3 linked regions of the Duganella dendranthematis genome follow. The protein of the gene in region 3 interacts with the protein of the main gene of each other region in a pairwise test. Links are inferred from orthologs where the notes say so. Each region holds a gene or a part of one and is shown on either strand. Other genes may lie near its edges. The genes, in order: HH213_RS15005, HH213_RS21190 and glnL.

The links.
Region 1: the proteins of glnL (region 3) and HH213_RS15005 interact in binary tests that used the Escherichia coli proteins (3 or more experiments, as listed by UniProt). The link is inferred for Duganella dendranthematis from one-to-one orthologs.
Region 2: the proteins of glnL (region 3) and HH213_RS21190 interact in binary tests that used the Escherichia coli proteins (3 or more experiments, as listed by UniProt). The link is inferred for Duganella dendranthematis from one-to-one orthologs.

Annotation. Positions count from the first base shown.
Region 1 is NZ_CP051684.1:3,303,452-3,313,296, forward strand. Bases 1,597-4,482 are described here. They hold HH213_RS15005 (P-II family nitrogen regulator), read left to right. Parts: upstream 1,597-2,813; coding sequence 2,814-3,152; downstream 3,153-4,482. Other genes in these bases: HH213_RS14995 (accessory factor UbiK family protein), read right to left, coding at 1,597-1,779; HH213_RS15000 (TorF family putative porin), read left to right, coding at 2,056-2,802; HH213_RS15010 (ammonium transporter), read left to right, coding at 3,166-4,482. Outside these bases: HH213_RS14990 (hypothetical protein), read left to right, coding at 390-1,487; more of HH213_RS14995, read right to left, coding at 1,540-1,596; more of HH213_RS15010, read left to right, coding at 4,483-4,704; gshA (glutamate--cysteine ligase), read left to right, coding at 4,832-6,133; gshB (glutathione synthase), read left to right, coding at 6,186-7,133; HH213_RS15025 (PTS sugar transporter subunit IIA), read left to right, coding at 7,181-7,588; HH213_RS15030 (HPr family phosphocarrier protein), read left to right, coding at 7,628-7,897; ptsP (phosphoenolpyruvate--protein phosphotransferase), read left to right, coding at 7,942-9,690; homoserine O-succinyltransferase MetX, read left to right, coding at 9,800-9,845. UniProt on the Escherichia coli protein: Involved in the regulation of nitrogen metabolism. Regulates the activity of its targets by protein-protein interaction in response to the nitrogen status of the cell.
Region 2 is NZ_CP051684.1:4,610,854-4,620,632, forward strand. Bases 3,022-5,841 are described here. They hold HH213_RS21190 (P-II family nitrogen regulator), read left to right. Parts: upstream 3,022-4,172; coding sequence 4,173-4,511; downstream 4,512-5,841. Other genes in these bases: HH213_RS21185 (NAD(+) synthase), read left to right, coding at 3,022-4,069; HH213_RS21195 (tryptophan halogenase family protein), read left to right, coding at 4,922-5,841. Outside these bases: HH213_RS21175 (SDR family oxidoreductase), read right to left, coding at 1-639; HH213_RS21180 (GNAT family N-acetyltransferase), read right to left, coding at 788-1,921; more of HH213_RS21185, read left to right, coding at 2,015-3,021; more of HH213_RS21195, read left to right, coding at 5,842-6,481; HH213_RS21200 (TonB-dependent receptor), read left to right, coding at 6,545-9,583; HH213_RS21205 (trimeric intracellular cation channel family protein), read right to left, coding at 9,590-9,779. UniProt on the Escherichia coli protein: P-II indirectly controls the transcription of the glutamine synthetase gene (glnA). P-II prevents NR-II-catalyzed conversion of NR-I to NR-I-phosphate, the transcriptional activator of GlnA. When P-II is uridylylated to P-II-UMP, these events are reversed.
Region 3 is NZ_CP051684.1:3,834,324-3,844,196, reverse strand. The notes cover bases 6,960-9,873. They hold glnL (nitrogen regulation protein NR(II)), read right to left. Parts: upstream 9,016-9,873; coding sequence 7,903-9,015; downstream 6,960-7,902. Other genes in these bases: glnA (type I glutamate--ammonia ligase), read right to left, coding at 9,617-9,873; HH213_RS17530 (DUF4124 domain-containing protein), read right to left, coding at 9,012-9,497; ntrC (nitrogen regulation protein NR(I)), read right to left, coding at 6,960-7,839. In the rest of the region: HH213_RS17565 (TonB-dependent receptor), read left to right, coding at 1-2,601; magnesium/cobalt transporter CorA, read right to left, coding at 2,652-3,620; HH213_RS17555 (SDR family NAD(P)-dependent oxidoreductase), read right to left, coding at 3,692-4,477; HH213_RS17550 (AraC family transcriptional regulator), read right to left, coding at 4,559-5,467; HH213_RS17545 (SDR family oxidoreductase), read left to right, coding at 5,564-6,301; more of ntrC, read right to left, coding at 6,337-6,959.

The sequences.
Region 1 (9,845 bases), 530 kb from region 3 along the record:
GCGATCGGCAGGTCGAAACGGCCGGATTCCTTGGGCAGGTCGGCGGGCGCCAGGTTGACGGTGATGCGTTGGGCGGGAAATTCAAAGCCGCCATTCTGGATGGCGGCGCGGACCCGGTCCTTGGCTTCTTTGACTTCGGTATCCGCCAGGCCGACGATGGTGAAGGCCGGCAGCCCGTTCGCCAGATGCACTTCGACGCTGACTTCCTGCGCCTCCATGCCGGCCAGGGCGCGGCTTTTCAGTATGGCAAGGATAGACATGACCGGGGGCTGGACGAGAAGAACCAACCGCCAGCGTAATCCGGCCCCCGGCCGGCTAGCTTGCGCTAGGCCAAACCATCTAGTATTTTCTGTGACAACATTTATCTTTTACTACAATTGGAGGAGTGAATGGCGACTATTGACGCTGCGGTTCCCGCGCAAAGCGAATTTGCTGATTGGCTGAGCAGGCTGCATGACTTTCTGTTAAAGGCTGGGAAAATCGCCGGTCTAATCGGAGCTTGCTGCGGATTTATTTATCTGCTTGCTTTTACCATGCAAACCGGCATCCCGTTTCCGCTTGAGCTGAACGTCTTGCCGACCACTTTATTAATCGTAGGGCTAACATCATTGGTTGCGTCTTTTATTGTCATTGCCGGGATGCTGATTCCTGCAATGACGGTGGACGACTTCGACTTCACCGGCGGGTACTTTAAAGCGTTTGACCAGCCCACTGCGATGGGGCGCCACCGTCTTAAACGCTACCTTCGGTGTACATGGATTCCGATGGCGCTCGCATTGGCGGGCTTGCTGCTTATCACCGGTATCATCGGTAAGCGATGGGAGGTGAGGGTACTCGGCTTACTTCTTACCGCGGTCTCCGCTGGCTGGGTATTCTTTACTCCTAGAATCCTTGGAAGATTCGAAGACAAACGCTTGCCGTATTTTTTCGCAACCTTCGGCCAGATTGCCATGTCAGCACTGGCGTATCTGCTGACGATCATCGTTTTCGGCATGATGTTTCCTGAAACCGGGCAGTGGCCATCCTGGCTCGGCGGGTTAGTGACCCTGCTGGTGTTTTCTCCCATTCATGCACTGGTTTCGATACCAATTTCAAAAGGCGGAAGTGGCGCCATTCTCCAGCCGCCGTACTATAAGCGAGAGACGATTCCCGCCATGCGGGTCGCATTATTCCTTGCTGCGACCTGGACAATCAGCTCTGTCATCCTGCCGCAAATGACTAGCAAGGTAGGCGGTGCGGCCTTACGTGTATTTCATGTTGGCGGCGGCTTGCCAGTTCAAATTTGCTTGAAAAGCAAACCTGCGGACAGCATAGCCAAACGCTTGGGATTTGGTGTGGATGACTGCTCGCTGCAACTTTCAATGCAGCTCGATATAGGAGACCGCTTTTACGTCTCCCTACTGGGTGAGTCGCCGGGGGAACCGGTGTATTTCAGACAGGACGATATTCGTCAAAAAATTTACTTCAAGCCCGCCAGTAAAAAATAAGGCGCAGCAGCCCCCGCGGCGCTGGGCCGCCAGCGGGGCTTACCGTCTGCATTTAGGGGTTGGCCTTGCCTTCCAGCTCGGCCAGGCGGCTTTCCAGCGCTTCCAGCTTGGCGCGGGTCTTGGCCAGCACCTGGGTCTGGATGTCGAATTCCTCGCGGGTCACCAGGTCCAGCTTGGAAAAACCTTGCGTCATCATGGACTTGACGTTCTTCTCAATGTCCTTTGCTGGTGAATTTTCGATGGCTTGGCTGATCTTGTTTTGCAAGTCATTAAAAAAAGTGTTCATATCCATAATATTCCTTGATCTAGTGGGTCTGTCGTTGCACCATCACGGTGCGACTCGGCGTCAATGTGGTGCGAAACCGCCGAAATCCCGCTGGCCGCTCGTCAGCATTCTCACTTTGGGGTGAGCGGGGCCATTATCAACCATGATACGCCACCTGTTTGCTGAACAACATTAGCTGGCACACATTCTGCTAAAGAAGCCATGAATGCTTTCATCGCTTCGCTTAACAAGGATTTTAAACCGCAACTGCTAATCAAGTTCAACTCACTAGGAAAAACAATTATGAAAATGGCCCAGAACTTTACCCTGATTGCTGCGTTGACCTTAGCATTCGCGTCCATGGCGCGCGCCGAAGAAGCGACACCCGCTCCTGAAGCAAAACCAGATAACGAAGTCAGCTTTAACGCTGCCGTTGTCAACGATTACCGCTACCGCGGCGTATCGCAAACGCATCTCGACCCGGCCTTACAAGGCGGCGCAGATTACGTGAACAACCCGACCGGTCTGTACGTCGGCACCTGGCTGTCGAGCATCAAATGGATCAAGGACGGCGGCGGCGACGGCAGCGTCGAGTGGGATATCTACGCCGGCAAGCGCGGCGCCATCACCGATTCGATCAGCTACGACGTCGGCGGCCTGTACTACTTTTACCCGTCCAACAAGCTGCATCCGAGCGCCAATACCTTCGAGCTGTACGGCCAGCTGTCGTTCGGCCCGGCGTCGATCAAGTATTCGCAGTCGACCACCAATCTGTTCGGCTTTGCCGACTCCAAGAATTCGGGCTATGTCGATGCCCAGCTGAACCAGGAAATCTCCGATGGCTACACGTTGAATCTGCACGTCGGCCACCAGAATGTAAAAAATAACGGCGCCTCCAGCTACACCGACTACAAGGTAGGCCTGACCAAAGATTTCGGCGTATTTAGTGTGGCATTGGCGGCGGTCCGTGCCGACACGAATGCATACGTCGGAAACGGGAAGAACCTGGGTAAAACCGGCGCCATCCTGACCATTTCCAAAACCTTCTAAGCGAGGCCAGTATGAAAATGATTACCGCCATTATCAAGCCGTTCAAGCTTGACGAGGTGCGTGAAGCCCTGTCGGCGATTAACGTGCAGGGCATTACCGTGACCGAAGTGAAAGGCTTCGGTCGCCAGAAGGGCCACACCGAGCTGTATCGCGGTGCCGAATATGTCGTGGACTTCCTGCCGAAGACCAAGATCGAAGCGGCAGTCGACGACGCGGTCGTCGAGCAGGCCATTGAAGCGATTGAAGGCGCTGCCCGCACCGGCAAGATTGGTGACGGCAAAATCTTCGTGACCAACCTGGAACAAGTGATCCGCATTCGTACCGGTGAAACCGGCAACGAAGCTCTCTAAGAGGATGATGAGAATGAAGAAAACTATAACAAGCGTGCTGGCTGGGGTCTCCATCCTGTTTGCATTGGCCGCACCTGTGCACGCCCAGGACGCCAAACCGGCGGATGCGCCTGTCGCTGCGGCTGCCGCCTCGGCGCCAGCACCGGCCGCCGCACCAGCGCCTGCCGCTGCCGCACCGGCTGAAGCCGCGCCAGCTGCTGCCGCGCCAGCCGCCGCCGCACCGACCCCGCAGAAGGGCGACACCGCCTGGATGATGGTCTCGACGCTGCTGGTGATCCTGATGACGATTCCTGGCCTGGCGCTGTTCTACGGCGGCCTGGTCCGTTCCAAGAACATGCTGTCGGTGCTGATGCAAGTATTCATGGTGTTCGCGCTGATCATCGTGCTGTGGTGCATCTACGGTTACTCGCTGGCGTTCACCGAAGGCAATGCGTTCTTCGGCAACCTGCATGACCGCACCTTCCTGAACAATATCTGGGATCCGGTCAAAGGCACGTTCGCCTACGCCGCCACCTTCAGCAAAGGCGTCGTCATTCCCGAGTTCGTGTACGTGGCGTTCCAGGGTACTTTCGCCGCCATCACCTGCGGCCTGATCATCGGCGCCTTCGCCGAGCGCGCCAAGTTCACCGCCGTGCTGGCGTTCATCGTGATCTGGTTCACCTTCGCTTACCTGCCAATGGCGCACATGGTCTGGTTCTGGACCGGCCCGGACGCGATCAAGGACGCCGCCACGCTGGCGTCGGAAACCGCCAAAGGCGGCTTCCTGTTCCAGAAAGGCGCGCTCGACTTCGCCGGCGGCACCGTGGTGCACATCAACGCCGCAGTTGCCGGCCTGGTCGGTGCTTTCATGATCGGCAAACGCGTCGGCTACGGCCGCGAATCGATGGCCCCGCACTCGGTCACCATGACCATGATCGGCGCCTCGCTGCTGTGGGTGGGCTGGTTCGGTTTCAACGCCGGCTCGGCGCTGGAAGCTGCTGACATCGCCGGCCTGGCGTTCATCAACACCCTGCTGGCAACCGCCGCCGCGACCGTGGCCTGGGTCTTCGCCGAATGGATTTTCAAAGGCAAACCATCGATGCTGGGCGGTGCTTCGGGTGCGGTGGCAGGTCTGGTCGCCATCACCCCGGCCTGCGGTTTCGTCGGTCCAATGGGCGCACTGATCATCGGCCTGCTGGCTGGCGTGGTCTGCCTGTGGGGCGTGAACGGCCTGAAACGCCTGCTGGGCGCCGATGACTCGCTGGACGTGTTCGGCGTGCACGGCGTCGGCGGTATCCTGGGCGCGATCCTGACCGGTGTGTTCGCTGCACCGTCGCTGGGCGGCCAGGGCGTATTCGACTATGTTGCCAACAAGGCATCGGCTGACTACTCGATCTCGTCGCAAGTGATCGTGCAGGCGACCGGCGTCGGCGTGACCATCCTGTGGTCCGGCATCGTGTCGATCATCGCTTACAAGCTGGTGGACATCGTTATCGGTCTGCGCGTTCCGGAAGAAGAAGAACGCGAAGGTCTGGACATCACCACCCACGGCGAGTCGGCATATCACTCCTAAACCCATTCTTAATTAACAAGTTTTCATCAAAAAGCGCCCTGCGGGGCGCTTTTTTTATTTCCAGCCTTTAAAATGATGTTTTTGCCCTCATTTGGCATAGTCCGCACGGTAATAAGGAAGTAATAACATGGTTCCCCACCTCGTCACGGCCCTGAGCGGACCACTGCTCGACCTGGAAGAAAAAATCCTGGCCGCCACTCCCGCAATCGAACGCTGGTTCCGCCTGGAATGGCAGGAGCATACGCCGCCGTTTTATTGCTCGGTTGATATGAGGAATGCCGGCTACAAGCTGGCGCCGGTGGATACCAACCTGTTCCCCGGCGGCTTCAATATGCTGGCCACCGAGATGCTGCCGTTGTCGGTGCAGGCCGCCATGGCCGCGATCGACAAGTATTGCCCGGACGCGCGCAACCTGTTGCTGATCCCCGAAGTGACGCAGCGCCACCCGACCTACTGGCAGAACGTGGCCCGGCTGATGCAGATTTTCCGCCAGACCGGCCTGCATGTGCGGCTCGGTTCGCTGTCGCCGGAGGTCACCGCGCCGACGCCGATCGCTCTGCCGGATGGCAATATGCTGGTGGTCGAGCCGCTGGTGCGCTCGCCGAACGGCCGCCGCGTCGGCCTGAAAGACTTCGATCCATGCACGATTCTGCTGAATAACGACCTGTCGGCCGGCATTCCGGAGATCCTGCAGAACATCCACGAGCAGAGCCTGCTGCCGCCGCTGCACGCCGGCTGGGCGCTGCGCCGCAAGAGCAATCACCTGAACGCCTATGACGAGGTGTGTAAGAAGTTCGGCAAGCTGATCGGCGTCGATCCGTGGATGCTGAACCCGCTGCACGCCAAGTGCGACGCCGTCAATTTCCGCACCGGCGAGGGCTACGACTGCCTGGCCGCAAACATCGACACGCTGCTGGCCAAGATCAAGAAGAAGTACAAGGAATACGGCATGAAGGAGCAGAAGCCCTTCGTGATCGTCAAGCCGGACGCCGGCACCTACGGCACCAGCATCCTGACCATCAAGGATTCCAGCGAGATCAAGGACCTGACCCAGGCCCAGCGCGACAAGATGATCGTCATCAAGGATGGCAAGGAAGTGACCGACTTCATCATCCAGGAAGGCGTGCCGACGTTCGAGAGCATCCGCGAGGCGGTGGCCGAGCCGGTGGTGTACATGATCGACCGTTATGTGGTGGGTGGCTTCTACCGCATCCACGCCGAGAAGGGGATCGACCAGAACCTGAACGCGCCCGGTTCTCAGTACGTGCCGCTGGCGTTCGCGCAGCAGCACGCGGTGCCGGACCTTAAGGCTAAGCCGGGCACGGCGGCGCCGAACCGCTTCTATGTGTACGGCGTGGTGGCGCGGCTGGCGCTGCTGGCGGCGTCGCTCGAAATGGAACGCACCGACCCGAATCCGGAGGTCTACTGAGCGGTTTGCGGATCTCGGCTAAAATCAGGCATTAACTCTACTGGATGCACCCATGAAAATCGCTTTCCTCGCCGATCCGCTGTCGACCTTCAAGACCTACAAGGATTCCACCTACGCCATGATGGTGGAGGCGAACCAGCGCGGCCATGAGGTGTACGCCTTCCAGCAGAAAGACATGGCGGTCGAGCAGGGCGTGGTCACGGCGCGCGTGCAGCGCATCAGCTTTACCGGCGATCCGAAAGACTGGTACCGCGCCGCCGATCCGGTGGAAACCAATCTCGGCGAGTTCGACGCCATCCTGCAGCGCAAGGATCCGCCGTTCGACATGGAATACGTCTACAGCACCTACCTGCTGGAGCTGGCCGAGAAGCAGGGCGCCAAGGTGTTCAACAAGCCGTCCGCCATCCGCGACCACAATGAAAAGGTCGCCATCACCCAGTTCAGCGAATTCACCTCGCCGACGCTGGTGACCGGCGACGAAGCGCGCATCCGCGCCTTCCAGAAGCAGCACGGCGACATCATCCTCAAGCCGCTGGACGGCATGGGCGGCGCCGGCATCTTCCGCATCGGTGCCGACGGCATGAACCTGGGCTCGGTCATCGAGACGCTGACCGGCAACGGCAAGTACACCATCATGGCCCAGCGCTTCATTCCGGCCATCGACAAGGGCGACAAGCGCATCCTGGTGATCAACGGCAAACCGGTGCCGTTCTCGCTGGCGCGCATCCCGCAAAACGGCGAAGTGCGCGGCAATCTGGCGGCCGGCGGCATCGGCGTGGCGCAGCCGCTGACCGAGCGGGACTTTGAAATCGCCAATGCGCTGGGACCGATTCTGGCCGCCCGCGGCCTGTTACTGGTAGGATTAGATGTTATCGGTGATTTCCTGACGGAAGTAAACGTCACCAGCCCGACCTGCTTCCAGGAGATTACCCAGCAGGCCGGCTTCCCGGTGGCGGCCACTTTCATCGATGCGGTGGAAGCGGCGGCAGCGGGGAAATAAGTCTCCGGTGACAAGAAAATTCTAATCCTGACTGGCGGTTTAACAATATGGTAGGCATACTACTTATGACGCACGCGCCACTGGGGCAAGCCTTTCTTGCGGCTTGCGCCCACGTGTTCCGTGGTCCCACCGAGCACCTGGAAGCGATCGATGTGATCGCCGACCAGGACCTCGGCGAAGTCCAGGACCTGGCGGCGGCGGCCATCAAGCGTCTCGACGATGGCGATGGCGTGCTGGTGATCACCGACGTCAAAGGTGGCACCCCCGCCAACTGCTGCAACCGGCTGGCCGACGCGGGCCGGGTGGAGGTGATTGCAGGCATCAGTTTGCCGATGCTGCTGCGCGCCATCACCTACCGCCGCGACACGCTGGATGTGGTGGTCGAGATGGCCCTGGCCGGCGCGCAAAGTGGAGCCGTGCGCGTCGACAACCGGATCCGCGTCGGGGAAACCTGACGATTTTTTGCAATGCGCATTGATTGAGACAAAACAAAAATGATTCAGCAAGAACTCGAAATTATTAACAAGCTTGGTTTGCATGCGCGCGCCTCCGCCAAATTTACCCAACTGGCAGCAAAATACAAAAGCGATGTCTGGCTGACCCGCAACGCCCGCCGTATCAACGCCAAGTCCATCATGGGCGTGATGATGCTGGCCGCCGGCAAGGGCGCCAAGGTGCTGCTGGAAGCCGACGGCGACGATGAAGCCGATTGCGTCGCCGCCTTGAGCGCGCTGGTCAACGACAAGTTCGGCGAAGGCGAGTAATGGGGGCGGAGCGCAGCCGACCCCGTTTCCCCGCAGGCCCGCCGATGGCCTCGTTCACCTTGCATGGCATTCCGGTGTCGCGCGGCATCGCGATCGGCCGCGCACACCTGATGGCGCCGGCGGCGCTGGACGTCAAGCACTACCTGGTGGCCGAGGAGCAGGTCGAGGCCGAAGTCTCCCGCTTGCAGCAGGCGCTGGCCGCCGTCCACAAGGAACTGCAAACGCTGTGGAATGAACTGCCCAAGGACGCCCCCACCGAGCTGGGCGCGTTCATCGATGTGCATGCGCTGATCCTGTCCGATCCGATGATTTCGGAAGCGCCGCTGGACATCATCCGCGCCCGCCACTATAACGCCGAATGGGCGCTGCTGACCCAGATCGATGAGCTGTCGGCGCAGTTTGACGAAATCGAAGATCCCTACCTGCGCGAGCGCAAGGCCGATATTCAGCAGGTGGCCGAACGGGTGCTGAAGGTGCTGCTCGGCACCGAGCGCTCGCTGCCCGAGCCGGCGCCGACCGGCGACGATGAATACCAGCCGCAGATGATCATCGTGGCCCACGATATTTCGCCGGCCGACATGCTGCAGTTCCGCGACCGCTCCTTCATCGGTTTCGTTACCGACGTCGGCGGCCAGAACTCGCACACGGCCATTGTCGCCCGCTCGCTGGATATTCCGGCGGCGGTCGGCATGTCCGGCGCCTCGACCCTGATCGAGCAGGACGACTGGCTGATCATCGACGGCGAAGCCGGCGTGGTGATCGCCAATCCGAGCGCGCTGATCCTGAACCAGTACCGCGAACGCCAGGGCGCCGCCGCCCGCGCGCGTAAGAAGCTGCAGAAGCTGAAGAAGACCCCGGCCATCACTAAGGACGGCACCGAGATCACGCTGCTGGCCAATATCGAGCTGCCGGACGATTGCCCGGCCGCGCTGGAAGCCGGCGCCAATGGCGTGGGCCTGTTCCGCTCCGAATTCCTGTTCATGGGCCGCAACAACAAGATCCCGTCGGAAGAAGAGCAGTTCGAGCAGTACAAGAAAGCGGTCACCGCCATGAAGGGGCGGCCGGTCACCATCCGCACGCTGGACATCGGCGCCGACAAGCCGCTCGACCAGAGCGAGCAGACCGCATTGAACCCGGCGCTGGGCCTGCGGGCGATCCGCTACTGCCTGGCCGAGCCGCAGATTTTCCTGACCCAGCTGCGGGCGATTTTGCGCGCGTCGGCGTTCGGCAAGGTGCGCATTCTGATTCCGATGCTGGCGCACGCCTTCGAGATCGACCAGTCGCTGGCGATGATTGCCCAGGCCAAGGCCGAACTGCGCGAGCAGGGCGTCAAGTTCGACGACGAGGTCGATGTCGGCGCCATGATCGAAATTCCGGCGGCGGCCCTGGCGCTGCCGATGTTCGTCAAGCGCATGGACTTCCTGTCGATCGGCACCAATGACCTGATCCAGTACACGCTGGCGATCGACCGGGTTGATTATGAAGTCGCACACCTTTACAATCCGCTGCATCCGGCTGTGCTGCAATTGATCTCGATGACGATTGCGGCCGGGCATAAAGCCGGGATCGACGTCGCCGTGTGCGGCGAAATGGCGGGCGATGTCAAATTGACGCGTCTGCTGCTGGGCATGGGATTGCGCGAGTTTTCGATGCATCCGGCCCAACTGCTGTCGGTCAAGCAGGAAATCCTGAACAGCGATCTTGCGCGCATCTTGCCGCAAACCCGCAAGATCATGCGCTCGATGGAACCCAACGTGATTGCAGACGCGGTCGAACAATTACAGTTGATGTGAACTGGCGGGACCCACCATTCGCGGTCCCGCCCTGATAGATGGCCCGTGGGGCCGCCCCCAAACTACAATCAAAACAATGTCATCCCTCGGATACGTTAAGCCGCAAACCATGCATTTTGCCGAGCCCTTGCTCCTGCAAAGCGGCGCGTCGCTGC
Region 2 (9,779 bases), 780 kb from region 3 along the record:
GTGGCGTGGAATCGCCATCAGACCGTGCATGGTGGCGGCGAAATCGCCAGTAGCCGGGTTCATTTCCGTGTCGACAGGACCGGGCGCGACGTTGTTGACGGTGATGCCACGGCTGCCGAGGTCACGCGCCATGCCTTTGACCAGGCCGGTCAGAGCGGACTTGCTCATGGCATACGCTGCGCCGCCGGCGAATGGCATGCGCTGGGCGTTGGTGCTGCCGATGTTGATGATGCGGCCGCCGTCAGTCATGTGCGCGGCGGCGGCTTTGCTGGCCACGAACACGGCGCGCACATTGACCGCCACGGTTTTGTCGAAGTCTTCCAGCGAGAACTGGTCCACTGGCCCCATCAGCAGCACGCCGGCGCTGTTCAGCAGGATGTCCAGGCGGCCGAAGCGGGCGGCGACGCCGTCGATGGCCTGAGTCAGTGCGGCCGCATCGGTGGCGTCGGCCTTGACGGCGATGGCGTTGCCGCCTGCGGCTTCGATTTCTGCAACCAGTGCTTCGGCGGCGCTGGCGGACGCGGCGTAACCGATTGCTACCGTTGCGCCTTCACGTGCCAGGCGGCGGGCGCTCGCGGCACCGATGCCACGCGAACCACCGTTGATGAAAGCGACTTTACCGTTCAGATTGGTGCTCATGATGTGTTCCTCTTGGAAGTGGTTAGTTGATGAACACAGTATGGGCGTCCGATTGCAGTGGCGGTAGTCATGAATGATCGCATTCATTTTCAACCAATGGTATCAATTAAGGCCGTGTGCCGCCCTCGACGGGAGCGCGCCAGCGCCGTCAGTCGTCGGCGGCTTTGAAGGGAATGTGCTCGGACAACTCGTCGATGTAGTCGTTCATGGCGGCGGTTTCCTGGGCCAGGAAATCGGCGATGGCGTCGGCGAAACGGCGGTCGGCCACCCAATGCGCCGACCAGGTCGGCGTTGGCACCAGGCCGCGCGACATCTTGTGCACGCCTTGCGCGCCGCCCTCAAAGCGGGCGATGCCGTGCTGGATACAGTAGTCGATCGACTGCACGTAGCAGGTTTCGAAATGCAGGCCGGAGACGAATTCCTGCGTGCCCCAGTAGCGGCCGTACATGATGTTACCGCCGACCAGGTTCAGCGCCACCGCCACTGGTTGCTCGCCGCGCCTGGCCAGCACGATCATCAAGCTGTCAGGCGTTTCCGCCAGCAGGCGCTGGAAGAAGGCCAGCGACAGATACGGCTTGGAGAAGTGCGCCTGGTAGGTCGATACATAGCACTGGTAGAAGAAACGCAGCACCTCGTCGGTGATGGCGCGGCCGGCCAGGTGCTCGAAATGGATGCCGGCGTCCTGCACGCGGCGGCGGTCCTGGCGCAGTTTTTTGCGCTTGTCCATTTTCATGGTGGCGAGGAAGGCGTCGAAGTCGGCGTAGTCCTGGTTCTCCCAGTGGAACTGCACGCCTTCACGCAGCATGTAGCCGGCATCGGCCAGCGCCTGCTTGTCCTGCTGGTCGGGGAACAAGATGTGCAGCGACGAGGTATCCAGCTGCTGCGCCAGTTGCAGTGCGGCGCGCGCCAGCAGTTGGCGGTCTTGCGCCGTGTGGGCCAGCAGCCGGCTGCCGGTCACCGGCGTGAACGGCACCGCCGACAGCAGTTTCGGATAGTAGGGGATGCCGTTGCGGTGGAAGGCGTCGGCCCAGGCATGGTCGAATACGTATTCGCCGCGGCTGTGCTCCTTCAGATAGAGCGGCATGGCGGCCTGCAGCACGCCGTCCCGGTGCAGCACCAGGTAGCGCGGCGACCAGCCGGTGCGGTCCGAGGCGCATTGCGTTTCGTGCAGCGCGTGCAGGAAAGTGTAGCTCAGCGTGGGATTGTCGCCCGCCAGCGCCTGCCACTGCGCCGGGTCGACCTCCGCCAATGAGTCGATGATCGTAAACTCTGCTTCTGCCACACTATCTCCTTCCACGTTGATGTGCCAGTCTAGCGCATGCGGGCGCGCTTTGCCCGTGCGATAATCGGATTTTGCGTACGCGAAAGACCCAACATGGCTTCGAATTTCTTCAATCTGTACACCCACGATTTTGCCCGCGTCGCGGTAGCCGCGCCGGTGTGCCGCATTGCCGATCCGGCCTACAACGCCGAACAGACCATCGCGCTGGCGGAACAGGCCGCCGCCCAAGGCGCCGCGCTGGTGGCCTTCCCCGAGCTGGGTCTGGCCGCCTATACCTGCGACGACCTGTTCCATCAGCGCGCCTTGCTGGACGGCGTGCTCGATGGCCTGGCGGCGATTCTTGACGCGTCCACCGACTGGAAGATGGCGGTGGTGGTCGGCGCGCCGCTGCGGGTGGAACATCAGTTGTACAACTGCGCGGTGGTGATCGCCAACGGCCAGATCCAGGGCGTGGTGCCGAAAAGCTATCTGCCCAACTACGGCGAGTTTTACGAGGCGCGCCAGTTCAGCAGCGGCGATTACGCGGTCGCCACCGAGATCGACCTGCTGGGCGAGCGCGTGCAGTTCGGCTCGGGCCTGCTGTTTGAAGTGGCCGACCTGCCGCTGCTCAAATTCCACGTCGAGATTTGCGAGGACGTCTGGGTGCCGGTGCCGCCGTCGTCGTTCGCGGCGCTGGCCGGCGCTACCGTGCTGGTCAACCTGTCGGCGTCGAATGCGCTGGTGGGCAAGGCCAACTACCGCAACCAGCTGGTCGGCCAGCAATCGGCGCGCTGCATCGCCGCTTATCTGTACACCTCGGCCGGCGGCGGCGAGTCCAGCACCGACATGGCGTGGGACGGGCAGGGCGTGATTTTCGAGAACGGCGAACTGCTGAACGAAGCCAAGCGCTTTGTCGACGAACCGTCGCTGACCTTTGCCGATATCGACCTCGAGCGCCTGTCGCGCGAACGCATGCGCATGAACACGTTCGCGCAATCAGTGCAGCGCCACGCGGCGGAGGTCGGCAAGTTTCGCACCGTGTTCTTCCCGCTAGAACTCGAACACGACCAGCCGCTGGCGCTGAAGCGCTGCATCGAACGCTTCCCGTATGTGCCGGCCGACGCGCGCCGCCGCGACGAGCGCTGCAACGAGGTCTACCACATCCAGGTGCAGGCGCTGGCCCAGCGCCTGACCACCAGCGGTCTTAAGAAAGTGGTGATCGGCATTTCCGGCGGTCTCGATTCGACCCACGCGCTGCTGGTCTGCGCGCGCGTGATGGACAAGCTGAAACTGCCGCGCACCAACATCCTGGCCTACACCATGCCCGGCTTCGCCACCAGCGAACGCACGCTGAAGCAGGCGCATGCGCTGATGAAGCTGGTCGGCTGCACGGCGCAGGAAATCGATATCCGCCCAAGCTGTATTCAGATGCTGAAGGATCTGAACCACCCGTACTCGGAGGGCAAGGAACAGTACGACATCACGTTTGAAAACGTCCAGGCCGGCGAGCGCACCAACCACTTGTTCCGCCTGGCGAACCACCACGGCGGGCTGGTGATCGGCACCGGCGACCTGAGCGAACTGGCATTAGGCTGGTGCACCTACGGCGTGGGCGATCATATGTCGCACTACAACGTCAACGCCAGTGTGCCGAAGACGCTGATCTCGCACCTGGTGCGCTGGGTGGCCGAGTCCGGCGTGATCGGCCGCAACGACGCGCAAGTACTGCTCGACATCCTCGGCACCGAGATCAGTCCCGAGCTGGTGCCCGGCGCCGCCGGCGGCCAGCCGGAGCAGCGCACGGAAAGCACCATCGGCCCGTACGAGCTGCAAGACTTCAACCTGTACTACGTGCTGCGCTTCGGCTTCAACCCGTCCAAGGTGGCGTTCCTGTCGCATACAGCGTGGAAGGACAAGGAGCAGGGCCGCTGGCCGGATGGCGAGCACGTCACGCGCAACCAGTACGACCTGGCCGCGATTGCGAAGAATCTCGGCATCTTCCTCGACCGCTTCTTCCGCACCAGCCAGTTCAAGCGCAGCTGCGTGCCGAATGCACCGAAGGTGGGCAGCGGCGGTTCGCTGTCGCCGCGCGGCGATTGGCGGGCGCCGAGCGATGCGCAAAGCGTTGTTTGGATGGAAGAACTACGCGCCATTCCGGTGCATGTGTAAAGAATAAGCTTATGTACATGGACAGCACGCGAGGGTCGATTACAATACAATCAAAGCATGCAGTCTGCTGCCCGGATTTTCGATTTGGATATAAGGAGAAGTCATGAAACAGATTACCGCAGTGATCAAGCCGTTCAAGCTGGACGAGGTGCGTGAGGCACTGGCTGAGGTCAACGTTACCGGTTTGACCGTCACCGAGGTGAAAGGCTTTGGCCGCCAGAAGGGCCATACCGAACTGTATCGCGGCGCCGAATACGTGGTCGACTTCCTGCCGAAAGTGAAGGTCGAAGTGGTGGTCGATGACGGCGTGGCCGAACAGGTGGTGGACGCTATCATCAAGGCGGCCCGCACCGGCAAGATCGGCGACGGCAAAATCTTTGTGCAAAACGTGGAGCAGGTGATCCGCATCCGTACCGGCGAGACGGGACCGGACGCCGTGTAAAACGCTTTCCACTTCATTTGAAATGCCGGCTTAGCCGGCATTTTTTTTGCCACTTATTGCCGATGTGGAAGCGCTCCCCAATTTTGCCAATTGAGTCAGTGGCAAAATAAAATCTACGTTGACAGCGTTTTCTAAGAATTTCCCCTTGTTACCTCTTGTTTAGCGAGTGAGGTTAAACAGCGACACTGAATCTGGAACTATTTGTTCGGTCATCGCATTAATGTTAGCTTGCATACACCGGCACGCGAGGCCGGATAAAAAAATGAGGGAGACATACTTTGATCACGCAACAGATGACGGCCGCTGCCATGGCCGTGCCCCCACTTGTCCCGGCTCCGGGACACTACACCGCCGCTTATTCGCGCACAAATGAAAACGTTGTCATAGCTTGCCCATTTTAAGGAGATGAAATGAGCAGCAATGACGTGCATGGCGGCCCGATTCGCAGGATTGTCATCGTCGGCGGCGGCACCGCCGGCTGGATGACGGCCGCGCCGCTGGCGCAGCGCCTGTTGCGCCATCCCACCCAGCCGTGCGCGGTGACGCTGGTGGAGTCGCCTGAAATCGGTACCATCGGCGTCGGCGAGGCGACCCTGCCGACCATCCGCGCCTACAATGCGGCGCTGGGGCTGGATGCAGACGACTTTATCGCCAGGACCCAGGCCAGCTACAAGCTGGGCATTGAATTCAAGGACTGGGGCCACATCGGCAACCGTTTCTTCCATCCGTTCGGCGATTTCGGTCCGCCGCTGGCGGGCATCGGCGCGCACCAGCATTGGCTGCGCCTGGCGCAGGCGTTCAACAGCATGCCGGACATCGAGAACTGGTCGGTGGCCTCGGTCATGGCGCGTCACGGCAAGTTCACGCCGCCGAACGAGCAGACGCCGGGCATGACCGACGCCTATTCCTACGGCTTCCATTTTGACGCCAGCCTGTACGCCGCCTATCTGCGCGACTACGCGGTCACCCGCGGCGTCGAGCGCGTCGAAGGCATGATTGTTGACGTCGAGCAGCATCCGGAAAGCGGCTTCGTCACCGCCGTCAAGCTGGCTGACGGCCGCCGCCTCGAAGGCGACCTGTTCATCGACTGCTCGGGCTTTCGCGGTCTGCTGATCGAAGGCGCGCTGAAGGCCGGCTACGAGGACTGGAGCGAATACCTGCCGTGCAACAGCGCGCAGGCGGTGCCATGCGCGTCGGTGGAACAGCTGACGCCGTACACCCGTTCGACCGCCAAGGAGGCCGGCTGGCTGTGGCGCATTCCGCTGCAGCACCGCACCGGCAACGGCTATGTGTACAGCAACGGCTTTACCAGCGACGCGCGCGCACGCCAGGTGCTGCTCGACGGTCTCGACGGCGCCGCGCTGGACGAGCCGCGCCAGCTGCGCTTCGTCACCGGCCGCCGCCGCCAGTCGTGGGTCAAGAATGTGGTGGCGATTGGGCTGTCGGCTGGCTTCATCGAGCCGCTGGAATCGACCAGCATCAACCTGATCGAAACGGCGGTCGGCAAGCTGGTGGAACTGTTCCCGGAGCGCGATTGCAGCCCGGCGCTGGCCAACGAATTCAACCGCGTGATGGGCGGCCGCTACGAATCGGTGCGCGACTTCATCGTGCTGCACTACAAGCTGACCAAGCGTAACGATTCGGATTTCTGGCGCTACTGCGCCGACATGGCGATCCCGGATTCGCTGCGCCACCAGATCGAACTGTTCCGCGAGACCGGACGGGTGGCCATCCTCGACCGCGCCGGCTTCGCCGAACCGTCGTTCGTGGCGATGATGATGGGCCTGGGCGCGATGCCGAAGCGCCATGACCCGCTGGCGGAGCGCGTCGACATTCGCGCGGTGCACGGCCACTTCGCCGAATTGCGCGACCTGATCACGCAGGCCGTCGCGCGCATGCCGGATCACGGCGCGTATGTCGCCGGCCAGGCGGCGAGCGCGGCAAGCAATCACAAACTGAGGGAGGCATAAACCTTTCAACGATTATTGGCGTCAAGTGAATCACAAAAAACCTACAAGAGGGAGAGAGACAAAATGAATAAATTACAGAAAACTGCGATCGCCGCTGCGGTCGCGCAGGTGGTTGTGCTGCACGCCGTGCCGGCATGGGCGCAAACTGCGGATACCCCAAGCGTCGGACCGGTGGTGGTGGTCAGCGGCCAGCGCGCCGCCCTGCAATCCGCCCAAAAACTCAAACAGGATTCCGACGAGGTGGTCGACTCGATCGTCGCCGAAGACATCGGCAAGCTGCCGGACCGGTCGGTCACCGAAGTGCTGCAGCGTATCGCCGGCGTCACCATCGACCGCAATATGGCGGGCGACCCGAACCGCCAATCGGTGGAAGGTTCCGGCGTCTCGGTGCGCGGCCTGACCTACGTGCGCTCGGAAATCAACGGCCGCGACGCGTTCTCGGCCGGTGGCGGCCGCTCGCTCGGCTTCTCCGACGTGGCGCCGGAACTGATGGCCGGCGTGGATGTCTACAAGAATCCGTCGGCGGAACAAGTGGAAGGCGCTGTCGCCGGCCTGGTCAATCTGCGTACCGCCATGCCGTTCGACTTCAAGGGCTTCAAGGGTACGGTAGGGGTGTCGGAATCGTATTCGACGCTGCGCCAGGGCAAACCATCGCCAACCGCCACCGTGCTGCTGTCGAACCGCTGGCAGACCGACATCGGCGAGATCGGCGCGCTGATCGACTTCGCCCATGCCAAGAGCCCGAGCCGCTCGGACGGCGTCGGCGTCGACCCGTATTTCCCGCACGTGAACTCGACCGATCCTGCGCTGTACGACCGCAACAAGACGCAATGGATACCGCTGGGCGTCGGCTACCGCTCGCAGGAATTCGACCGCACCCGCCGCGGCGATTACGCGGCCTTCCAATGGAAGCCGAACAAGGACCTGACCGCCGGCCTGACCTACTTCAAGACCCGCTACAAGGAAGACCTGGACGAGCACGTGGTAGCGTCGTCCGAGGACAAGTGGTATCAGCAGGTTGCCAGCGCCAATTCGGTATTCGACAGCAATGGCGCATTCCAGAGCGGCACCATCTCGAATCCGACCTATGGCGGTTCGCCGTTCAACAGCTCGCAGCGCATCAACACGCGTGAATCGAGCACCCGCGACATCTCGCTGAACGTGCAGTGGCGCGTGTCGCCGGACCTGACCTGGACCAATGACTTCCAGCACGTGCGCTCGACCACCGAGGGCTTCGACGCCGACGTCTCGACCGGCTTCATCCTGCCGAACCAGACCATGGACATGACCGGCAAGGTGCCACAGATCGGTCTCGGCTCGGAAGCCTACATGGCCAACGCGCACAACTACTACTGGGCCTACACCCAGGAGGCGCTGGACCGCGCCACGGCCACCCAGAAAGCCTGGAAATCGGACGTCAAGTATTCGTTCGACGATCCGGTGCTGCGCGACATCCGCTTCGGCGTGCGCCTGGCCAATCGCGAAGGCGACAACAACAAGGCGCAGAAGTTCTACAACTGGCAGGCCATCACCTTCCCGTGGATGGAAGGCTGGCAGATTCCCGGCGTGGCCCGTCTGGACGATCCGCGCTTCGCCGGCGGTGCGTCGTTGCAGAAGATCGACAACTTCTTCGGCGGCAAATACAACCTGCCGCCCATGCTGTTTGCCGACTCGGCCACGGTGCGTGGTTTCCCCGACCAGTGGAGCAAGATCCACGCGTACCACGACGTGCTGTGCGCGGAGCAAGGCTCGACCTGTGATCCGTGGAAACCGGCCACGTTCAACGACCCGGCCGCCACCAACACGCAGACCGAGAAGACCCGCGCCGCCTATACGCAGCTGCGCTTCGGCTGGGATGACCTGAAGTTCCCGATCGACGGTAACGTCGGTATCCGCTACGTGCGCACGCAGGGCGCCGGCAGCGGTTACGTCGCCTACACGCCGCCGTCCACGCCATCGGTGGGCACCGGCGTCAACGTTACCGGTCTGGATAAGCTGATCAACATCGCGCCGTTCGCGGAAGCGCAGTCGTTCAAGAATTCCTACGGCAACTGGCTGCCGAGCCTGAATCTGCGCATGAAGGCCAGCAACGAACTGCAATTCCGCTTTGCGGCGGCGAAAGCGATGTCGCGTCCGGACTTCAACCAGCTGCAGGTGCAGACCACGCTGAGCGGCACCCATCTGCAGACGGTCACCCGCGACGCCGCCGGCAACACCACCGGCGTGGCGTTCAACGGCACCAGCCTGACCGGCACCAGCGACGGCAATCCGCTGCTGAAGCCGATCACTTCGACCAACGTCGACCTGACCGCCGAATGGTACTTCGCCAAGGCCGGTTCGCTGACGTTCTCGCTGTTCAACAAGGACCTCAAGGACATCATCGTCACCAAGAACTATGCGTACACGGCGAACGATGTGACCGGCAAGCAGCAGACCTTCGTGGTGACCGGTCCGGTCAACGGCGCCAAGGGCTTTGCCCGCGGTTTCGAGATCGCCCACCAGCAGTACTACGACTTCGTGCCGGACTGGCTGCGTGGCATCGGCACCCAGGCCAGCTGGACCTACGTGGAAAGCGAACGCACGCTGAAAGATCCGGTGTACGAAGCATGGTGCTCGGGTAACGATGCGTCGTCCAACTTCAACCTCAGCATCAACGGTTGCGATACCGACGCGCGCGCGTTCGGCAAGACTCCGCTGCCGGGCCTGTCGCGTCACACGGTCAACCTGGCGCTGATGTACGAGCAGCACGGCCTGTCGCTGCGCGTGGCCTACAACTGGCGTTCGCGTTACCTGCTGGGTGTGAACCAGTGGGGCAGCCGTGGCAACAACGGCCTGAACACGAACCCGACCGCCAGCTCATTCCTGATCCCGACCACCAACAACGACCAGGCCTTCGGTCTGCCGTTGTACCAGGCGGCGTATGGTCAGGTGGATGCTTCGATCTTCTATGACTTCACGGACAAGTTCCGCGTCGGCCTGGAAGGCACCAACCTGGGCAATGCGTACACGCGCCAGATCATGCAGCAGCACTCGGGTGACTTCACCCGCCAGGTGTTCATGAGCGGGCCGCGTTACACCTTGCTGGCGCAGTACTCGTTCTAAGCGGAATTAATGGTGGCTACGGAGGTGCAGGTCGAACTTCCAGGTCACCAGCCGCAGAATCGCGATGAACGCCGCGCTGGTCCACAGCGCGGCGTCGTCGGACACCAGGTCGGCGTATTGCAGGCCGATGTAGAGCCAGGTGCCGAAGAAGGCACAGATGGCGTAAGGCTTGCCGTCACGCAGCACCATTGGCACT
Region 3 (9,873 bases):
GAAACGTCGCTGCCGGTGCAGGTCGTTACCAAGGCTGATATCGCCAAGACCGGCGCCACCAGCACCGAAGAACTGCTGCAATCGATCTCGGCATTCTCGTCGGCCGGCGGCACCACCAACGCCACGGGCGCGGGTAGCTCGACCGGCGGTCTGTCGTCGATTTCGCTGCGCGGCCTGGGTTCGACCCGGACGCTGGTGCTGGTCAACGGCCGCCGTCTGGCCGCTTTCGCCGGTAGCGATGGCGCCTCGGTCAACATCAACGCCATTCCGCTGGCCGCCATTGAGCGCGTGGAAATCCTGAAAGACGGCGCTTCGGGCGTGTACGGCTCTGACGCCGTGGCCGGCGTGGTCAACTTCATCCTGTCGAAGCGCGTGGAAGGCATCGAAGTCACCGGCACCTACGGTTCGCCAAGCGAAAGCGGCGGCGGCCAGAATGGCCGTGCCTCGATCACCGGCGGCTTTAACAACGACAAACTGAACGTCGTTGCGTCGGCCTCCTACGAGAAGGAAAAAGCACTGTTCGGCCGCGACCGTTCGTATGCTGCCTCGGCCACCCGCCTGCCTTACTACAACTCGACCGCTACCGGTCAGGGTAACATCCAGGGCGCCTGGGATCTGCAAAACGGCCCGGTTACCGGCTTCAGCAACGGCGGTTCCGGCTTCGGTAATCCGCTGGCCATCGGCGACAAATGCAGCACCATCAAGATGAGCACCATCGCCGTCGGCGCCAAGGGTGCACCTTACTGCGCCTACGACAGCGGCCCGGACGTCGGCCTGACGCCGGATCGTGAACTGTACAACTTCACCAGCAACCTGACCTACCAGCTGAACGAGAACCATCAGCTGTTCGCCGATCTGCTGTACTCGCAGAGCAAGGTGACCCAGACTTATCAGCCTTCGCCGGCCCGCGCCGACTTCTTCGCCACCGACGGCGAGTTTGACAAGCAAGGCGTGACGCCAGCCCTGCTGCTGATGCCATCGAATCCCGTCTACCAGTCGATCGCCGTGCCGTACCTGACCAGCCAGGGCTTCACCTCGCTGATCGGCCAGCCACTGTCGATCACCTCGCGCGTCTTCGACTACGGCCCACGCCAGAACGTCGACACCGCCAAACAGGCACGCATCGTGGTCGGCGCCAAGGGCACGCTGAGTTTTGCTGACTACGAAGTCGGTCTGAGCCACAACGAGTCCAAGCTGGAAAGCGCGGTCACCACCGGCTACTTCTCGCAAGTTGCCTACGCAAAAATCATCAACAACAGCAACTGGAACCCATGGGCGGCAGGCGGCGTGCAAACCGGCGCCCTGGCTGACCAGCTGAAAGGCGCAGCCTTCAGCGGCACCTTCCTGAACGCCAAGTCGACCAGCGACGCCTTCGACGCCAAGATCACCGGCGATTTCTTCAACGTGGCCGGCATCACCCCGCAATACGCGCTGGGTCTGCAGTCGCGCAAAGAGAAATATACGACCGATCCAAGCGCAGCCTACGAGTCGGGCGACATCTCCGGCCTGGGCGGCTCCGTGGTGCCGATCGACCGCAGCCGCACTGTCAACTCGGCCTTCGGCGAATTGAGCATTCCTGTGCTGAAATCGCTGGAAATCAACTTGGCCGCACGTGACGACAAGTACAACGACGTCGGCAACAGCGCCAACTGGAAAGGCAACTTCCGCTGGCAGCCAGTCAAGGAACTGGTGCTGCGCGGTTCCTACGGCACCGGCTTCCGCGCACCGTCGCTGGTCGACCTGTGGACCCCGCAAACCCTGGGCACCTCGGAACAGTTCAACGATCCGGGCACCAAGCAAAACGGCCTGCAAGTCAATTCGCTGACCGGCGGCAACCCGAACCTGAAGCCAGAGAAGTCGAAACAGTATTCGCTGGGCGTGGTCTGGCAGCCAGTGGCGTCGACCAGCATCGGTGTTGACTTCTTCAACATCAACATCCGTGACATCCTGGCCACCCCGTCGGCACAGGAAGTGGTGTCGCGCTTCCGCGCTGGCGATCCGGCCTACGCCGGCCTGGTCACGCTGCTGGGCAACGATATCCAGAGCATCAAGCAAACCCTGGCCAACACCGGCAACGCCAATGTGCAGGGTCTGGACGTGTTCGCCAACTGGAAGGATAACTTCAGCTTCGGTAAGCTGGACGTGAACCTGAACGGTACCTACATGGATGACTTCGACCAGACCAGCCCAGGCGGCGAAATCTCGCACAAAGTCGGCACCATCGTTGACGATACCGGCACCCCGGTCATCGGCGCGCAGAACGGCGGCGTGGTCCTGCGCTGGAAACACCAGCTGGCTGCGACCTGGAGCCAAGGTCCATGGGCCACCACCCTGATCCAGAACTTCCGTACCGGCTATCAGGTTGGTCACGACCTGAACGACGACAAAGTGTTCATCGGTGCTGAAGCGACCTACGACGCCAACGTGACCTGGAAAGGCATCAAAAACCTGACCCTGGCACTGGGTGTGAAGAACCTGTTCGACAAGCAGCCACAACCGATTGGTACCGCAGTGACCAACCAGTTCCAGGCCGGCTACGACATCAACCAGTATGATCCACGTGGCCGCTTCGTCTACGTGACCGCTGGCTACAAGTTCTAATCGCTAGCGTTTGAATCAGGCCCGCGCGGTGCAAGCCGCGCGGGCTTTTTTTATAACCAGCCGGCTTTCTTGAAACGCCGATGCAGGTACAGGCACACGCTGATCATGACGGCAATCGCCATCGGATAGCCGAACTTCCATTCCAGTTCCGGCATGTATTTGAAATTCATGCCCCACAGCCCGGCAAACGCCGTGACGATCGCAAAGATCGCCGCCCATGCCGCCAGCCGCTTGTTCACTTCACTCTCGTCAATCGCCACCATCGACAGGTTGACCTGGATCGCCGTGGCAATCGTGTCGCGGATCCCGTCCAGTGAACTGCTGATGCGGTGCAGATGATCGTGCACGTCGCGGAAGTATTCCTGCGTGTCCTGGCACATCGCCGGCACGCGGCCGCCGTGCAGCCGGCCCACCGCCTCCATCAGCGGCGCCACCACATGGCGCACCGTGGTGACCTTGCCCTTGAGCTCGTACAGGCGCTGGATGTTGTCGCGCTGGCGGCCCTGGGTGAAGATCAGCTCCTCGATTTTTTCCAGTTCGGTTTCCAGCATGTCCAGCACCGGGAAGTAACGGTCCACTACCGTATCCATCAGCGCGTACAGCACGAAGGCCGGGCCCAGCCGCAGCATGTGCGGCTCCTTCTCGGCGCGTGCGCGCACGCTCTTGAAACCTTGCTGGCTGCTGCCGTCGCGTGACGACAGAATATAGTTCTGGCCGACGAAGATATCGACCTCGCCCACCGCCACCTCGCCGTCGTGGCACTCGATGGTCTTGACCACCACAAACAGCGAATCACCATACTCCTCAATCTTGGGCCGCTGGTGGCCGCGGCTGGCGTCCTCCACGGCCAGTTCGTGCAGACCGAACTCGTGCTGCATCACGGCCAGCTCTTCCGGCTCCGCATCGTGCAGGGCCACCCAGACAAACGTCTCCGGTTTCTCGACATATTCGCTGATGTCTTCCACCGCAATGTCGGCCAGTTTTTTACCGTCCTGATAGGCCACACAATTAATCAGCATACGCATTCCATGAAAAAGAAAAAGCCCCTGGCTTCACAGCCAAGAGCTTACCTCAAGCGCGCTGGGACGGCTTAAGCCGCTTTGAAATAGCGTGCGGCCGGCCTGCTATGCGATAGATTCGGCGCCAGCGCCTTGCGCGCGTCATCCATGCGGACGAAATCGTTGACGTCGGGCAGCGATGGCAAGGTCACCAGTTCACGCTGGTCGAAACCGGCCAGCGCAGCGTCCACCAGGTCTTCCGGCGTCATGACGATCGCGGTGTCCAGATGTTCCAGCGGCAGGCCGGAGCGGCCCCAGAACGGCGTGCCGATGGCGCCCGGCAACACCGCCTGCACCTGCACGCCCTTGTCGCCCAGCTCGTGGTGCAGCGATTGCGTCAGCGCCAGCACGAAGGCCTTACTGCCGCCATAGGTGCCGTTCAGCAGCTCCGGCTTGAGCGCGGCAATCGACGAGATGTTGATGATCGCACCTTCGCCGCGCGCCACCAGGCCGGGCGCGACCGCGCGGGTCAGGCGCGTCAACGCGGTGACGTTCACGTTGATCAGCGTATCAAGTTCTTCCGGCGTGGAATCGACCAGGGACTTGACCGCGCCGAGGCCGGCGTTGTTGACCAGCAGGCTGATGCTGCTATCGCTGGCCAGGCGCTGCTCGACGCGGCGCAGGTCGGCTGTCACGCTCAGATCGGCGGCGATGGTGTCGACCTGGCGGCCGGTGGCGGCGTGCAGCTGCTGTGCCAGCGTCGACAGCTTGGCGGCGTCGCGCGCCACCAGGATCAGATCGTAGCCACGGCGCGCCAGACGGTCAGCGTAGACTGCGCCAATGCCCGAGGACGCGCCGGTAATGAATGCGGTTTTCATATTTTTTGCTCCCGTCAAAGTAAGTTGATGGAAGCAGTGTATGCCGCACCGCAGTGGCCGAGAGGACGAAAAAACCTCTTTTCAGGCCATTGTGGCGGTGGGCGACGACGCATACCGGGTCGGCGACACGCCGACGTGCCGCGTGAACGCCACACTGAACGCGCTGGCCGAGCCATAGCCCACCTGCCCCGCCACCTCGGCCACGTTGCCCTGCTGCCGGCGCAGCAGGTTCTTGGCCTTGGCCATGCGCCAGCGCAGCAGGTACTCCATCGGCGCCACCCCCACGGCGCGGCTGAAGCGCTCAAAGAACGCCGAGCGCGACAGCGCAGCCTCCTTGGCCAGCTGCGCCACCGTCCACGGCGCGGTCATTTCCTCGTGCATGCGCCGCAACGCCAGTGCCAGCCGTTCATCGGCCAGGCCGCGCAGCAGGCCCGGCGCGGCGCTGATGGCGCTGGCGCGCAAGGCTTCGATCAGCAGCACTTCCAGCAGATGCGCCAGCACCACTTCCCGCCCCGGCCGCCGCGCGCGCGATTCGTCACCGACCAGCTGCACCAGCGTCGACAAGCGTGCTTCGCCGCGCACATGGATCAGGCGCGGCAGCAGCGACACCAGCAGCGCCGCATCCGGCGAATCGAAGGCGCAATGGCCGATCAGCAGCACCGCCTCGGGTGGACGGTCCGGCGGGCCGAAGCGGAACTCGCCGTTTGGCAAGGCCAGCGGCGCCATGTCCAGTGCGGCGGCTGGCGGCGGCTGCACGCTGCTCATCGAGAACGCATGCGACTCCGGGATCAGCACGAAATCGCCCTGCTGCAACGGCAGCGGTTCCCGGTCACCGACCGTCAGCAGGCTGGCGCCTTCCAGCACCGCGCAATAAAACGGCTGGCCTTCATGCGAGCGCTGCACACGCCACGGGCCGGCGGCGCTGACGACTTTGGAATAGCGGATGCGTGGCTGAAGCAAGCTCACTACTTCATCGAGGGGATCGGTCATGTCTGGACGCTTGCTAACGAAAAATGGACTATCGATTGTAGCAAGTCCGGCGATGGGTAGCTACAGTGCTGTCATACCCACCCAACAGGAGTTCCCATGAAAACCATCCTCATCACTGGCTGCTCGTCCGGCTTTGGCCTGGAAACCGCCCGCTACTTCCTGGAACGCGACTGGAAAGTCATCGCCACCATGCGCACGCCCAACGCCGATCTGCTGCCGGCATCGCCACATCTGCGCGTGCTGCCGCTGGACGTGACCGATCCGGATAGCATCAGCAAGCTGATCGAAACCGCCGGCCCGGTCGACGTACTGGTCAACAATGCCGGCATCGGCTTGCTGGGTGCGCTGGAAGGCATTAGCCTGGACAAGGTGCGCGAGGTATTCGAGACCAATACCTTCGGCACCATGGCAATGACGCAGGCGGTGCTGCCGCAGATGCGCGAGCGTAAGGCCGGTGTGATCGTCAACGTAACCTCCAGCGTGACGTTGAAATCGCTGCCGCTGCTGTCGGTGTACACGGCCAGCAAGGCGGCGGTGAATGCGTTCACGGAATCGCTGGCGCTGGAACTGGCGCAATGCAATGTGCGCGTCAACCTGGTGCTGCCGGGACGCGCGCCGACCACCAGCTTCGGCGCCAACGCGCAGCCGCGCATGCAGGGCGCGATTCCGGAAGCCTACGCGGCCATGGCGCAGCATGTGTTTGCCGGCTGGGCACAATCCACGGAAGAAGTGACGCACGCCATCGATGTGGCGCAGGCGGTGTGGCAAGCCGCCACCACCGCCGACGCACCGATGCGGATTGCCGCCGGCGCCGATGCGGTAGCGCTAATGTAACGTCGTTCCCGCACACGCGGGAACGACGGGTGGCGTCAGTCGTCCTTGGCGCCGTCGATGCCGAGTTCGGCGATCTTGCGGGTGATGGTGTTGCGGCCAATCCCCAGACGTACCGCGGCGTCGTTCTTGCGGCCGTGCGTGTGCTTGAGCGCGGTGCGGATCAGCGCCGACTCAAACTGCCGTCCCAGCACCGCCATCACCTCCTGCTGACCGCCGCTGAGCATGCTGGCAGCCTGCATCTCCAACAGTCCCAGCCACGCGTCCGGCGACACGTGCGCGCTGCCACCCGTCTCCGCCACCGGCGCCGGTGTGACCGTGCCATGATGCTGCGGAGCGCCATAGCTTTCGGCTGGCGTCGCCGTCAGCGCTGGCGTGCTGCCCGCCTTCTCCTGCGACAGTTCCAGCGGCAGATCCTTGATCTCCACCGTTTGCCCCGGCGCCATCACCGTGATCCAGTTGCACAGGTTTTCCAGCTGGCGCACATTGCCCGGCAACTCCAAGCTGCACAAGAACTGCAACGCCGCATCGCTCATGCGCTTGGCTTCCACGCCCAGTTGTTTCGCGCTCTGCACCAGGAAGTGACGCACCAAAATAGGGATGTCCTCGCGCCGCTCCCTCAAACTGGGCAAGCGCAAACGGATCACATTCAGGCGATGATACAAGTCTTCGCGGAACAAGCCTTCGCGCACGCGCTGTTCGAGATTCTGGTGCGTAGCGGTAATCACGCGCACGTTCGCCTTCAGCGGCTGGTGGCCGCCGACGCGATAGAAATGGCCGTCCGACAGCACCCGCAGCAAACGCGTCTGCAAGTCAAACGGCATGTCGCCGATCTCATCGAGGAACAGCGTGCCGTTCTCGGCCTGCTCGAAGCGGCCGCGACGCGTCGTTTGGGCGCCGGTAAAGGCGCCGCGCTCGTGGCCGAACAATTCGGACTCCAGCAAATCCTTGGGGATCGCCGCCGTGTTCAGCGCGATGAACGGCTGTGCCGCGCGCGGCGAGTGCTTGTGCAGCGCGCGCGCCACCAGCTCCTTGCCGGAGCCGGACTCGCCGGTGATCAGCACCGTCACATTCGATTGAGAGAGGCGACCGATCGCGCGAAAGACCTCCTGCATGGCCGGCGCTTGGCCGAGGATTTCCGGCGTTTCCGCCGGCCCCGATTCAACGCTGGTTTCGCGCAGGCTTTCGTCCAGCGCGCGCCGGATCAGCTCGACTGCCTTGTCGATATCGAACGGCTTGGCCAGGTATTCAAACGCGCCTCCCTGGAACGCCGCCACGGCGGAATCCAAGTCGGAGAAGGCGGTGATGATGATGACCGGCAGGCCGGGGAAGCGTGACTTCACCAGCTGCAGCAAGTCCAGGCCGGAGTCGCCCGGCATGCGGATGTCGGACACCAGCACCTGCGGCGTCTCGTACTCCAGCGCGGCGATGGCGTCGCGCGCATTGGCAAAACTCTTGGTCGCCAGGTTTTCCCTGGCCAGTGCTTTTTCCAGTACCCAGCGGATCGATTCGTCGTCGTCTACTATCCAGATTGGCTTCATGTGTTGTATTTTTTCCGCGATGATCGTCAATCAAGGGACACGGTCCGCAATGCCCGCCGCGGCTTATGGCAACGGCAGCAAAATACGGAAATCCGTACATCCAGGCCGGCTCTCGCACTCGATCACGCCCATGTGCTGTTGCACGAAGGTCTGTGCCAAGGTCAGTCCCAGCCCACTGCCGCCCTCCCTGCCTGAAACCAATGGGTAGAAGATACGGTCGCGGATCTGGGGTGCGATACCCGGTCCATTGTCAATGATATGCAAGTCTAATGCCAGCCCGTAGCGGACCTTGGCCAAGGTCACCTGGCGCGCCACCCGCGTCTTGAAAACGATCTGCGCTTCGCCGCCGTCGATCTGTGCCGCCAGCGCCTGAGCGGCGTTGTGCGCGATGTTCAGCACGGTCTGGATCAGTTGCTCCTTATCGCCGCGGAACTCGGGAATCGACGCATCATAATCGCGCAGAATCGTCAGGCCGGACGGGAACTCCGCCAGCATCAGGCTGCGCACCCGCTCCAGCACTTCGTGGATGTTAACGTCGCCGACGATGTGCGGCCGTCGGTGCGGCGCCAGCAGGCGGTCCACCAGCGTTTGCAGGCGGTCGGCTTCCTTGATGATGACCTGCGTGTACTCGCGCAGCTGCACCGCATGCGCACCGGGCAGTTCCATCTCCAGCAACTGCGCGGCGCCACGGATGCCGCCCAGCGGATTCTTGATCTCGTGCGCCAGGTTGCGGATCAGTTCCTTGTTGACCTGGCTCTGGTCGAGGATGCGCTCTTCGCGGTCCAGCTTGAGATGCTGCTGGTTCTCGCGCAGCTCGATCAGCACGCCGCCAACCGGATCTTCTACCGCCGACACGATGCTGTGCACATGCAGCGGTTCGCGGCCGGGACGCTCCAGCGCCAGGTCCTGGCGCAAGTCGGAGAATTTGTGTTCGCGCGCTTGCGCGCAGGTATGTTCCAGCTCGTCCGGATTGAGGAACTGCGCGCTCAGCGTCTGGCGCGACAGCGCCTTCAGCGAGCTTTCCAGCAGGTTCTCGGCGGCCGCGTTGGCGTAGGCGATATGGCCCTGCGCGTCGAGCAGCACCACGGCCGAAGCCAGCAGTTCCAGCCCCGCCAGCGACGGCGGCCGGTGGATGGCGGCGGCCGCGCGGGCCGCGATCTTATTCACTATGCTCATCGGATATTCGCGATCTCACGTTTCAAGGCATCGACATTCTTTTCCGAGCGGCTGATGCTGTCGCGCAGCGCGGCCACCCGTTCCTGGTACTTGGCGTAGTTGCGTTCATCGCCGCGCCGCTCCGGCTCGCCGCCGTTGAATTCGCGCCGCAGCTCGGCCAGCTTTTGCTGCTCGTTCTTCAGCTCGTCTTCGAGAATGCCGCGGCGGTCGGCGTCGCGCGCCTTCTGCTCCGCGCTGTCGACACGCGGGAACTCGCCCGGCGTGGCAAGCGGTTGCGCAGCACGCGGCGCCGCAGGAGCGCTACGCCGCGCCGGCGCCGGCACCGTCATGCCGGGCAGATCCATCAGCTTGCAGTAGCTGCCACGGTTGATGTCGGTGAACTCGACACTGCCGCCGGGCGGCTGGCATTTATAGATCTGTCCATGCGCCGCCGCCGAGGCCAACAACGCCAGCAACACACTCAGTTTCAAACTCATTGTCATTCGTAAATCCGTGGGTGGAACAGTCCACCCGAATATACAGCATCCAAATAAAAACGCGGGGAAAGCATCAGCTCGCCCCGCGTTGGATACCGCTTCACCAGCGCCGTAGCGCCCGGTGATTACAGCGAGTAGTACATGTCGAACTCAGCAGGGTGAGTGGTCATGCGCATGCGCTGCACGTCCTGCATTTTCAGTTCGATGTAAGCATCGATCATCGAATCGCTGAACACGCCGCCACGGGTCAGGAACTCGCGGTCTTTGTTCAGGGCGTCCAGCGCTTCTTCCAGCGAGGCGCACACGGTTGGGATCAGTGCGTCCTCTTCCGGCGGCAGGTGGTACAGGTCTTTCGACGCTGCTTCGCCTGGATGGATCTTGT